DNA from 3 places in the Mesorhizobium sp. WSM4307 genome. Region 2 is predicted to be linked to each of the others. Evidence: predicted binding sites of a transcription regulator. Region 2 holds the regulator's gene; each other region holds the start of a gene.
What was found. Region 2 encodes PhoB, which activates phosphate uptake and scavenging genes when phosphate is short. Its sites were predicted from a motif close to TGTCATNNANCTGTCAT; they were not measured.
Positions count from the first base shown of each region.

Region 1 (3,951 bases), on a different contig from region 2:
CCTTGCACAAGTGGTTTATCGACACCCGCACCTTCCGTGAGATGGTGCTAGGGCAAGAGGGCGGCACCACCGAAATCAACGAGGCGTTCGCGGCGCGCAGTTTCGAAAATGTCGGCGCCTGGATCCTCGGCCGCAACATGTTCGGGCCGATCCGCGGCGAATGGCCTGACGACAGCTGGAAGGGCTGGTGGGGCGACAACCCGCCCTACCATGTGCCGGTGTTCGTGCTGACGCACCACGCGCGGGCACCCATCACGATGGAAGGCGGCACGACCTTTTATTTTGTGACCGACGGCATCCATTCGGCGCTCGAGCAGGCGAAGGCGGCGGCCGGCGGCAAGGATGTGCGGATCGGTGGTGGGGTCGCCACCATCCGGCAATATCTGCAGGAGAGCTTGATCGACGAGATGCATCTGGCAATCTCGCCGGTGTTGCTTGGCAAGGGCGAGCACCTCTTCGCCGGCCTGGATATGTTGAGGCTTGGCTATCAATGCACCGAGCAGGTGGCGACGGCGCTTGCCACGCATGTGGTGATCAAGCGGGCGTAGTTACAGCGCTTTCTCCCCGCCAGCGGCAATTTCATCAGAACAGGATTGGCTGCGCAACGCCAACGATCGAAGTCAGCGCCGCCCCTCATCCGCCCTTCGGGCACCTTCTCCCCGTAAAACGGGGAGAAGGAAAAGGTGTTCAATACTTCTCCGGCACGTAGAGCTCGCGCGGCAGCGTCTGGCGCTCGTATTCTGGGTTGAAGACGCGTTCCGGCAGCGTGATCTCCTCGTGCGGCACCTCTTCATACGGCATCTGCTTGAGCAGATGATCGATGCAGTTCAGCCGCGCCCGCTTCTTGTCATTGCCCTCGACGATGAACCAGGGCGCCTCGGGAATGTTGGTGCGGGCGAAGGTCTCTTCCTTGGCCTTGGTGTACTGCTCCCAGCGCACGCGCGACTGCAGATCCATCGGCGACAGTTTCCACTGCTTCATCGGGTCATGGATGCGCATCAGGAAGCGCATCTGCTGCTCCTCGTCGGTGATCGAGAACCAGTATTTGACCACGGTGATGCCGGAGCGCACCAGCATCCGCTCGAACTCGGGAACGTCGCGGAAGAATTCCTCGACCTGGCCGGCATCGGCAAAGCCCATCACCCGCTCGACGCCGGAGCGGTTGTACCAGGAGCGGTCGAACAGCACGATCTCGCCGCCCGCCGGCAGGTGCGGGACATAGCGCTGGAAATACCATTGCGACTTCTCGCGCTCGGTCGGCGCCGGCAGCGCCACGACACGGCAGATGCGCGGGTTGAGCCGCTGGGTTATGCGCTTGATGACGCCGCCCTTGCCGGCGGAATCGCGGCCCTCGAAAATCACCACCAGCTTCTTCTTATGATAGGCGACCCAGGACTGCAGCTTGATCAGTTCGGACTGCAAGGTGATCAGGTCGCGAAAATATTGCATGCGGTCGATCGAAGGCGGATGCGCGTTCTTGTAGATCTTGGCGATCTCCATCGACAGCGCCGGCTCCGACATTTCGAGCTCATAGTCTTCGTCGAGCGTGTCGGCGAGCTCGGCTTCGAGCCAGTCCTTGGCGGGAGAATTCTGTCTTTGCTCAGTCATTTGCACTGCTCCGCTTGCAAGCCCTGTCGGTTCCCATACGGCGCCCCAAATTGCTGGCTAGCGGCCTGGAAGGGAAACACCTGAGCCGACCTCAATATAGAGCGGCAGTGACGGTTTTATTGCAGGCGGACGCTATAGCGGCCGCAGCGGCGTCCGCCATGTCCAATCGATCCATCGCCATGGCATGGCGACAAGCCGGCCGAATTGTCCTACAAATCCTCTGTCGCATTCCGGGCTGCCCTTTGGCCCCGCCCCCATTTAACGCAATCGCGAGGACTGACATGGAATACCGCATCCTTGGCCGTTCCGGCCTGAAGGTTTCGACACTGACTTTGGGCACCATGACCTTCGGCGGCACCGGGCCCTTCGCCGCGGTCGGCAACAGCGATCTTGGCGAAGCCAAGCGCATGATCGACATGTGCATCGATGCCGGCATCAATCTCATCGACACGGCCAATGTCTACTCCAACGGCCTGTCGGAGGAGATCATCGGCGAGGCACTCGGCGGCAAGCGCAGGAACGACGTGCTGATTGCCTCCAAGGCGCGCATGCGGATCGGCAGTGGACCGAACGACGAAGGCCTGTCGCGCCACCACCTGATCCGCGAATGCGAGAAGAGCCTGAAGCGGCTGAAGACCGACGTCATCGACATCTATTTCGTCCACCAGTGGGACGGGCTTACCCCGGTCGAGGAAACGGTCGCGGCGCTCGACACTTTGGTCAACCAGGGCAAGGTGCGCTATATCGGCTGCTCCAACTGGTCCGGGTGGCAGGTGATGAAGGCGCTGTGCGTCAGCGACAGCCGTCACCAGCAGCGCTTCGTCACCCAGCAAATCCACTACACGCTGGAGGCACGCGAGGCGGAATATGAACTGCTGCCGATATCGGTCGACCAGGGGCTGGGCGTGCTGGTCTGGAGCCCGCTCGCCGGCGGCCTGCTGTCCGGCAAATACCACCGCGACAGCCCGACCGCACGGCAACTCGCCGGCTGGTCCGAGCCGCCGATCCGCGACGAGGACCGGCTCTGGCGGATCGTCGATGTGCTGGTCGAGATCGGCAAGGCTCGCGGCGTATCGGCCGCGCAGGTGGCGCTGGCCTGGCTACTCGGCCGTCCCGCTGTCTCCTCGCTGGTGATCGGCGCCCGCAACGATGCCCAGCTCAAGGACAATCTCGCGGCCGCAAGCCTGGCGCTCAGCCCTGAGGAACGCCAGCGCCTCGACGCGGTCAGCCGGCCGCCCGTGCTCTACCCCTATTGGCACCAGCAATTGACGGCCAAGGATCGCTTCGGCCCTGCCGACACGGTTCTCGACCGCAGCGTCATCTGACCATCAGGCGGAGGCGCGCTTGCCCTCGATGAAGCGCCAGAGCTCGGGATCGGGCTCGATCTGGCCGCTGAGCACGAAGTATTTGTAGAGCACGAGCAGGGAGATCGCCTGCTCGTCTCGCTCATTGGAGAATTTCCGGCAATAGGCATTGGCCGCGGCAATGATGCGCTCTGCCTGCGCCGGATGTCGTTCGAAATGGCGCACCTTTTCGTCGAGATCAGCGAAATCCGGATCGAGCGGCACATAGTGGACATTGGCCTCGAGCTGGCGCTCCGCGAACCATGTCTCGTATGTCGGCGGCGGCATCAGGCAAAGCGACTTCGAGCTCAAGATCCATTTGAGGTTGGTCGCCACGTCATTGCCCTCGAGCGAGACGATGTAGCGGTAGCGCTGGTGCTGGCTGATGCTGAGAAAGGGCTTGGCGTATTCGGCCGGTGCGTTCGGCTTGTGCGAGCCGGCATCGCAGAATGGCAGGTCGCGCACCGCTTGCAGAAACCGTGTCCTGATCGGATTGTTGAGATCACCGCGCCAGACCACCATAGACAACTTGTCGGCGAACGAGATGGTGTCAGCCGGCATCTGGAAGTGACGGAATTTGTCGAGCTTCATGATGACCGCGTTCTGGTCGTCATCACGAATCGGCCTATCCTTGACGATCGTCGGCACCTTCGGCACGTCCCTGACGTCGCCGAATTCGACGTCGATGAGCAATCCGGGATCGAAATAGCGGGCGAATTCCTTCAGGTCGTAATAGTACATGGTCGGCGTGAACGGCAGTTTGCTGATGCGCACCGCATTGGCGCTTGGCGCGAAACCGTCCTGCAGCTTGTTGTAGTAGTTCAACCGCCGCCGCGCCGCCTCGTCGGAACGCATGGCCTGTTCGAGGCGAGCAGCCAGCCTGCGGCGGAACAGGGCTTGGGGAATGACATCGCGCACGACGTTTCGCGCATAGTAGAAAACCCGTGCCGACGTCCGCGCAATTGTAGCCATGATTCACTTGGTCAAAACAAACGGGCAG
Region 1 covers NZ_VFTB01000002.1:440,557-444,507, reverse strand. Annotated here, with positions in the region: gene FJV83_RS05750 (dihydrofolate reductase family protein) at 1-548, shown strand, start outside; gene ppk2 (polyphosphate kinase 2) at 688-1,608, opposite strand; gene FJV83_RS05740 (aldo/keto reductase) at 1,890-2,933, shown strand; gene FJV83_RS05735 (glycosyl transferase family 90) at 2,937-3,923, opposite strand.
Region 1: a site for PhoB is predicted at 1,716-1,732, ahead of ppk2 (polyphosphate kinase 2). Genes of this name have one in related genera too.

Region 2 (3,951 bases):
GTGATGACCGTGGTGCTGTCGCTGAATTTCCTGTCGGTCGCAGTCATCGACTATGCCGGCCAGGTGATATCGGAAGAACAGCGCCGGCTGGACACGCTGACCATGTCGCGCGAGGCGCTGATCGGCGAATGCGTGGCCATCGTAAGGCGGCGCCTCGAGGATCCCGACATTGACGTGCGCAGCGTCGCCCGCATCGCGTTGGCGATCCAGGGCATCACCGATACCGAGGCCCGGGCGATGCTGTGGTCGCCGATCACGCCGCAGACCGACATCGCCTTCGCCGACATACTCGAAGCCGAGTTCGGCATCCCCGCCACCATGGAAAACGACTGCAACATGATGGCGGTGGCGCTGCGCAGGCGCGATCCCGAGCGCTACCGCGACGACTTCATCGCCATCCTGCTTTCGCACGGCATCGGCATGGGGCTGGTGCTGAAGGGCGAGCTGTTCACCGGCACCCATTCCTCGGGCGGCGAGTTCGGCCACATGATCCATCGGCCCGGCGGCGCGCTCTGCCGCTGCGGGCGGCGCGGCTGTGTCGAGGCCTATGCCGGCAATTACGCCATCTGGCGCAATGCCAGGCAGCTCGGCGAGGACACCGAGCCGGTGGCCGATGTCAGCGACGCGCAGATGCGGGCGCTGGCCGCGACGGCACGGGAACGGGACGGGCCCGAGCGCGAAGCCTATCGCAAGGCCGGCGAGGCACTGGGTTACGGCCTCGGCAGCCTGTTCGCGCTGATCGATCCGGCGCCCGTTGCCATGGTCGGCGTCAGCGCCGCCGCCTTCGATCTGATCGAGCCGGCATTGCGCGAGGCGATCGCCCAGACCGCCGGTGGTCAGCACTCGGAATCGATCTCCTTCGACACCGAACCGAACGAACTGCCGCTGATCCGCGAAGGTTGCGCCATGCGCGCGCTGACCTTCGTCGACCAGGAGATTTTCGCGCCGGGCGTGCAGGCAAGAACGGGTGCCGGAAAGAACGTTGCCTGACGGTCAGGGCGAAACTCGATCATTCTGAACGACCGCGTTCGGCCCGTTGCGACATCAATTGGCAATGTGTCTGCCTGTATGATCTGCTGATGTCCCGTTCGTTGGTGATCAACTTCAACATAGATCAGGCCGAGTTTTACGGCCTCGTCCATCGTGTTCGCAACTTCGGCGAGGACGTCTACCGCTTCCTGCGAACCAACGGCTGGGGCGAAATTATTATCGGCGAGGTCGACGCGGCCACTACGCAGCTGATCATTCGAGACATCAAACATTCAAAGCTCCAGCGCGTTGCTGTATGGGTCGAAGAGGAGATGAGGCGGCAACATCTGTTGGGAGAAGTCGAAGTCCGCTGATCACCCTCTTCACGGCATTGGCGACTACCTGCTGATTGGAGTTTCGATCTTGGAGCCTCATCCCGATTTTATCGGGATGAGGCAAGCTCTAGTCTTCCCGGATCGCGTAGCCCGCCCCACGAATGGTACGGATGACATCCGGCATGCGACCATTGTTGACCGCCTTGCGCAACCGGCCGACATGCACGTCCACGGTACGCTCGTCGATGTAGATCGTCTCGCCCCAGACATTGTCGAGCAGCTGGCTGCGCGAGAACACGCGGCCAGGATGGCGCATCATGAATTCGAGCAGGCGGAATTCGGTCGGCCCGAGCCGGATCTCGCTCTTCTTGCGGTAGACCCGGTGCGATTCACGGTCGAGCACGATATCGCCGACCTTGAGCACGCTGGACAGCACTTCCGGCTTGGCGCGGCGCAGCAGCGCCTTGATGCGGGCCATGAATTCCGGCGTCGAGAACGGCTTGACCAGATAGTCGTCGGCGCCGGTGGAAAGCCCGCGTACACGGTCGCTTTCCTCGCCCCGCGCGGTCAGCATGATGATCGGCAGCCGCTCGGTCTCGGGCCGCATCCGCAATCGCCGGCAGAGTTCGATGCCGGATACCGCCGGCACCATCCAGTCGAGCACGAGCAGGTCGGGCACGTTCTCCTGCAGGCGGATTTCGGCTTCGTCGCCGCGTGTCACCACCTCGACCTGGTAACCCTCCGATTCCAGATTGTAGCGGAGGAGCACGCCGAGCGGCTCCTCGTCCTCCACCACCATGATGCGTGGTGCGATCATCGGTTGGTTACCCCTGCGCTCAGGCCGCCGGCGCCGACATCGCCGTCTCGTCCTGTTTTGGACGGTTGGCGGGCAGCTGCGTGCCGGTCAGGACATAGTACGCATTCTCGGCGATATTGGTCACGTGGTCGCCGATGCGTTCGAGATTCTTGGCGCAGAACAACAGATGCGTGCAAGCCGTGATGTTGCGCGGATCTTCCATCATATAGGTCAGCAGTTCGCGGAAGACGGAGGTGTATTTGACGTCGATGCGCTCATCGTCGGCGCGCAGCTTCGCCAGTGCCGCGGCATCGCGCGCCGCATACTCCTCGATGACGCCCTGCACCTGGATCAGCACCAGCTGCGCCATGGCGTCGATGGAATGCGACAGGTCGCGCGGCGTGGCGCTGAGGCCGACAGTACCGACGCGCTTGGCGATGTTCTTGGCAAGGTCGCCAATGCGTTCGAGGTCGCCGGCCATGCGGATCGAGCCGACGACATGGCGCAGATCGTCGGCCATCGGCTGGCGCTTGGCGATCAGCGTGATGGCGCGGTCGTCGAGTTCGCGCTGGCGCGCATCCATGATGGCGTCGTCGGAGACGACGCGCTGGGCGAGCGCATTGTCGGAGTTCAGCAGCGCCTTGGTGGCGCCGCCGACCATCGAGCCGGCGAGATCGCCCATGTCGCTGATCAGCCTGCTGATCTGTCCGAGATCCTCGTCGAAGGCTGCGACTGTGTGTTCGGCCATGATCCTGGTCCTCGTATGCGTGCGATCAGCCGAAGCGGCCGGTTATGTAGTCTTGCGTGCGCTTCTCGCGGGGCGACGTGAAGATCTTCTCGGTGCGGTCGAATTCGACCAGTTCGCCCAGATACATGAAGGCGGTCTGCTTCGAGACGCGCGCCGCCTGCTGCATGTTGTGGGTGACGATGACGATCGTATAGTCGGCCTGCAGCTCGTCGATCAGCTCCTCGATCTTGGCGGTCGACAGCGGGTCGAGCGCCGAGGCAGGCTCGTCGAGCAGGATGACTTCTGGCTTCACCGCCACGGTGCGGGCGATGCACAGCCGCTGCTGCTGGCCGCCCGACAGGCTGAGGCCGCTAGCATTGAGCTTGTCCTTGACCTCGGTCCACAGTGCCGCGCGCTTGAGCGCCTGCTCGACGCGGCCGTCCATCTCGGCCTTGCTGATCTTCTCGTAGAGCCTGACGCCGAAAGCGATGTTCTCGTAGATCGACATCGGGAACGGCGTCGGCTTCTGGAACACCATGCCGATCTTGGTGCGCAGCAGGTTGAGGTCCTGCGAGCGGTCGAGAACGTTCTGGCCGTCGAGCAGCACCTGGCCCTCGGCGGTCTGCTTGGGATAAAGCTCGTAGATGCGGTTGAAGACGCGCAGCAGCGTCGACTTTCCGCAACCCGACGGGCCGATGAAGGCGGTGACGCTGCGCTCGGGCAGCGACAGCGTGATGTCCTTCAGCGCCTTCGACTGGCCGTAGTAGAAATTGAGGTTCTTGACCTCGATCTTGGCCTTGGTCGCCGCCTCTGCGGCGATCGTCATGTCTGGAGACAACATCTGGCTCATTTGTCCTCTCTGCGTCCGGTCAGGCTGCGCGCAAAGATGCTGAGCGCGAGAACCGTCAATGTGATTATGAGTGCACCGGTCCAGGCCAGCTGCTGCCATTCCTCATAGGGGCTGAGAGCGAACTGGAAGATGGTGACAGGCAGGCTGGCCATCGGCGCGTTGAGATTGCTCGACCAGAACTGGTTGTTCAGCGCCGTGAAAAGAAGCGGTGCGGTTTCGCCGGAGATGCGGGCGATGGCCAGCAATATGCCGGTGACGATGCCCGAAAGCGCGG
Region 2 covers NZ_VFTB01000010.1:104,619-108,569, reverse strand. Annotated here, with positions in the region: gene FJV83_RS24300 (ROK family protein) at 1-990, shown strand, start outside; gene FJV83_RS24295 (hypothetical protein) at 1,080-1,343, shown strand; gene phoB (phosphate regulon transcriptional regulator PhoB) at 1,432-2,121, opposite strand; gene phoU (phosphate signaling complex protein PhoU) at 2,141-2,848, opposite strand; gene pstB (phosphate ABC transporter ATP-binding protein PstB) at 2,874-3,677, opposite strand; gene pstA (phosphate ABC transporter permease PstA) at 3,674-3,951, opposite strand, start outside.

Region 3 (3,951 bases), on a different contig from region 2:
GTGCCGCGCGTCCCGGCGCTCGACGTCGTCGCCGAGCCGCTGGTCGAGCGCGGCGAGGACCGCGAGGCGGCCAGAGGCAAGGCGCGCGCCCTGCTGTCGCAGCTTAACCTGCCGGAAAAACTCTGGGCGCTGCCGCCGGCGACCTTCTCCGGCGGCGAGCAGCAGCGCGTCAACATCGCGCGCGGCTTCATCACCGAGCACCCTATCCTGCTGCTCGACGAGCCAACCGCCTCGCTCGATGCCACCAACCGCGACGTGGTGATCGAACTCATCGCCGCCAAGAAGGCGGCGGGCGTCGCCCTGCTCGGCATCTTCCACGATCATGATGTGCGCGAGGCGGTTGCCGACCGCATCATCGACGTCACCGCTTTTGCTCCAGGAAAACTCGCCGCATGACCAGGAAATTGTCGGAGACGCCGCTGGTCCACCCGACGGCGGAGGTACACAATTCGACGCTTGGCCGCTGGACCGAGATCGCCGACCGCAGCCGGGTTTCGGAAAGCGAACTCGGCGACTATTCCTACATGATGCAGGATTGCTCTGTCTGGTGCGCGACGATCGGCAAGTTCGCCAATATCGCGGCGAGCGTGCGCCTCAACGCCACCAACCACCCGACCTGGCGGCCGACGCTGCATCACTTCACCTACCGCGCCTCGGACTATTGGGACGACGCCGAGCATGAGAGCGAGTTCTTCGCCCAGCGCCGCGCCAAGCGCGTCACCATTGGTCACGACACCTGGCTCGGTCATGGTTCGACCGTCCTGCCGGGCGTCACCGTCGGCGATGGCGCGGCGGTTGGCGCCGGGGCGGTTGTCTCGAAGGATGTCGCGCCCTACACCATCGTCGCCGGCGTGCCGGCCAAGCCGATCCGCGAGCGCTTCGACCGCCGCACCGCCGAACGCTACCAGGCGCTTGCCTGGTGGGACTGGGACCACGTGCGGCTGCGCGTTTCGCTCGATGATTTTCGCGAACTGTCGGCGGAGGCCTTCCTGGAGAAATACGAGGGATAGCTCCTCACATCATCGTCATTAAGGGGCTTGTTCATATCCCTGACACAGGGTCGGACAGGACGCCATCTCCCAAGGAGATTGCCATGCTCGACACCGTCAGACCCTCGCTCGCCGGATTCTTTGCCGGCTCCAATCCGACCCCGCCGGCGCATCTCGGCACGCGCTACGACACCTCGGGCAATTTCCTGACCGAGCCCGGCAACACCGTTGTCAGCCATCTCGTCAGCGGCTCGCCCTCCGAGGCCGTGGTGCTTGCGGTGCGCGAGAAGATGCTGGCGATGCCCGACGCCGACCGGCTCGCCTTCACGCCCATTTCCAGCCTGCATATGACGCTGTTCCAGGGCATCATCGAATATCGTCGCCGCTTGCCTTACTGGCCGCAGGACGTACCGCTCGACACCAGCATTGACGCCATGACCCGCCTCTATCTGGAGCGCCTTAAGGGCTTCGAGGGCTTCGGTCCTTTCAACATCAAGGTGATCGAAATCGTGCCCACCGGTCTCACCGTGGCCGGCGCGACCGACGAGGACGTGCGCATCATGCGTCAATGGCGCGATGCGCTGGCGGTGCCGTTCGGCTATCGGCACCCCGATCATGACGCCTACGTCTTCCACATCACCTTTGCCTATCAGATCCAGCGCCTCGCCTCCGATCGCGCCGCCGCGTGGCAGGCTCTGTTCGACGATTGCCTGGCGCTTTTCGCAAGGCAGGCTCCGACAATCGAGATCAAGGCGCCCGCCTTCTGCGCCTTCCGCGACATGAAGCACTTCGAGGAATTGCTGGTGCTCGGCTGATCGCCGACAAGGCGCCAATGCATGTCGCCCGAAAGTGGCCCCGGGAGAACGACATGCATAAAGCCAAATACCTGGAGCGCGTCGCATGAATTCGTTTCAGCGACGCGCTTCGGCCGTCGCGCCTGTGGAGCGTAACAAAACTGACATGCTGGCGACATGGCAGGTTCATGTGGCTGCGTTAGGCGAGGGCCTGACGATCAACAAGGTCGGGACTGGAACCTGCTCATGTCAGCAAGCTCTGCCACGCTCGAAATCCGCGGCGTCAGCCGACGATTTGGCAAGAACACAGCCGTCAGCGACGTCAACATCTCGATCCCGCAGGGTCAGATGGTTGGCGTCATCGGCCGTTCAGGCGCTGGCAAATCGACCCTTCTTCGCATGATCAACCGTCTTGTCGACCCCAGCCAGGGGTCGATTTTTTTTGACGGCGCCGAGGTCTCCCGGCTGCGCGGCTCGCCGCTGCGGCGCTGGCAGCGCGATTGCGCCATGATCTTCCAGCAGTTCAACCTGGTGCCGCGCCTCGACGTGCTGACCAACGTCCTACTCGGCAAATTGAACCACCGTTCGACCCTGTCCAACCTTCTCGGCATGTTCTCGCGTGCCGAATGCGCCGAGGCGGTCGCCGCGCTCGAGCGGCTCGACATAGCCCGCACCGCGCTTCAGCCCGCCGGCACCTTGTCTGGCGGACAGCAGCAGCGTGTCGCCATCGCCCGCGCCATGATGCAGCAGCCCAAAGTGATCCTCGCCGACGAGCCGATCGCCTCGCTCGACCCGCTCAACGCCAAGGTGGTGATGGATTCGCTGCAGGACATCAATCTGCGCGAGGGCATCACCGTCGTCACCAACCTGCACACGCTCGACACCGCCCGCGCCTATTGCAACCGCATTATCGGCATGGCCGCCGGCAAGGTCGTCTTCGACGGCCCGCCGGAAGAGCTCAACCGTGAGGCCGTGCGCGTCGTCTATGGCGCCGACAGCAATGGCGCAGAGATATCGGAGGCCATCACCTCCACCAGCGTTGCCTTCAAGCAGAAGATCGCAGCATCCGCCGGACCGCTCGAACCCGCATTCCCGGGTTACTGAGCCCATGATCCCGAAAAGTGGAATCCGGTTTTCGGGAAAGATCATGGGCCGAGAAAGGGCGGTTGGGATCGTCCGCCCGCGTCAAGGGCACTTGTCAAGATCAAGAACGCTGCCGGCGCGGGGCCGGAACTTACAGGAGAGACATCAAATGTTCAGGAAGATGGTTTTCAGCGCCGTTTCGGTGCTCGCCATGGCAACCAGCATGGCCCACGCCGCCGACATGAAGGAATTCCGCGTCGGCATTCTGGGCGGTGAAAACGAGACCGACCGGCTGCGCAACTACCAGTGCCTGGCCGATCATCTGAAGGCCGAATTCGGCTTCGAGAAGGTCTCGCTGTTTCCTGCCGCCGACTATGACGGCGTCATCCAGGGCCTGCTCGGCGGCACGCTCGACTTCGCCGAACTCGGCGCATCCGGCTACGCCAGCGTCTATCTCAAGGACCCGAAGGCGGTGACCCCGATCCTCACCACCAAGCAGACCGACGGTTCCACCGGCTATCATTCGATCGGCCTGGCTCTGAAGACCTCGGGCATCACCGACATCAAGTCGGCCAAGGGCAAGAAGCTCGGCTACGCCGATCCGGACTCCACCTCGGGCTACCTGATCCCGCTGACCCAGATTCCGAAGGAAACCGGCGCCTCGAACGAAACCTTCTTCGCTTCGACCCAGTTCAACGGCGGCCATGAGAACAACATCCTGGCCGTGCGCGACGGCAAGGTCGATGTCGCGGTCGATGATTCCTCCGGCATCGGCGACTTCAAGAACGGCTTCACCTCCGGCACCTTCCACAAGGTCGTCGCCAAGGGCGCCGTCGACCCCAACGACTTCGTCGAAGTCTGGCGCTCGGGCCTGATCCCGAACGGCCCGCTGGTCGTGCGCACCGCGCTCGGCGACGAGATGACCGCCAAGCTCGCCGCCTTCTTCACCGAGCTGCCGAAGAAGGACAAGGCTTGCTTCGAGGGCGTCGAAGGTGGCGATTTCACCGGCTACGTTCCGGTCAAGCCGGACTTCTACAACGTCATTGTCGAAGCCCGTAAGGCAGCTATCGGCGGCTAATGGCGAA
Region 3 covers NZ_VFTB01000008.1:43,816-47,766, reverse strand. Annotated here, with positions in the region: gene phnL (phosphonate C-P lyase system protein PhnL) at 1-396, shown strand, start outside; gene FJV83_RS19950 (DapH/DapD/GlmU-related protein) at 393-1,010, shown strand; gene FJV83_RS19945 (DUF1868 domain-containing protein) at 1,094-1,804, shown strand; gene phnC (phosphonate ABC transporter ATP-binding protein) at 2,030-2,887, shown strand; gene phnD (phosphonate ABC transporter substrate-binding protein) at 3,036-3,944, shown strand.
Region 3: a site for PhoB is predicted at 1,935-1,951, ahead of phnC (phosphonate ABC transporter ATP-binding protein). Genes of this name have one in related genera too.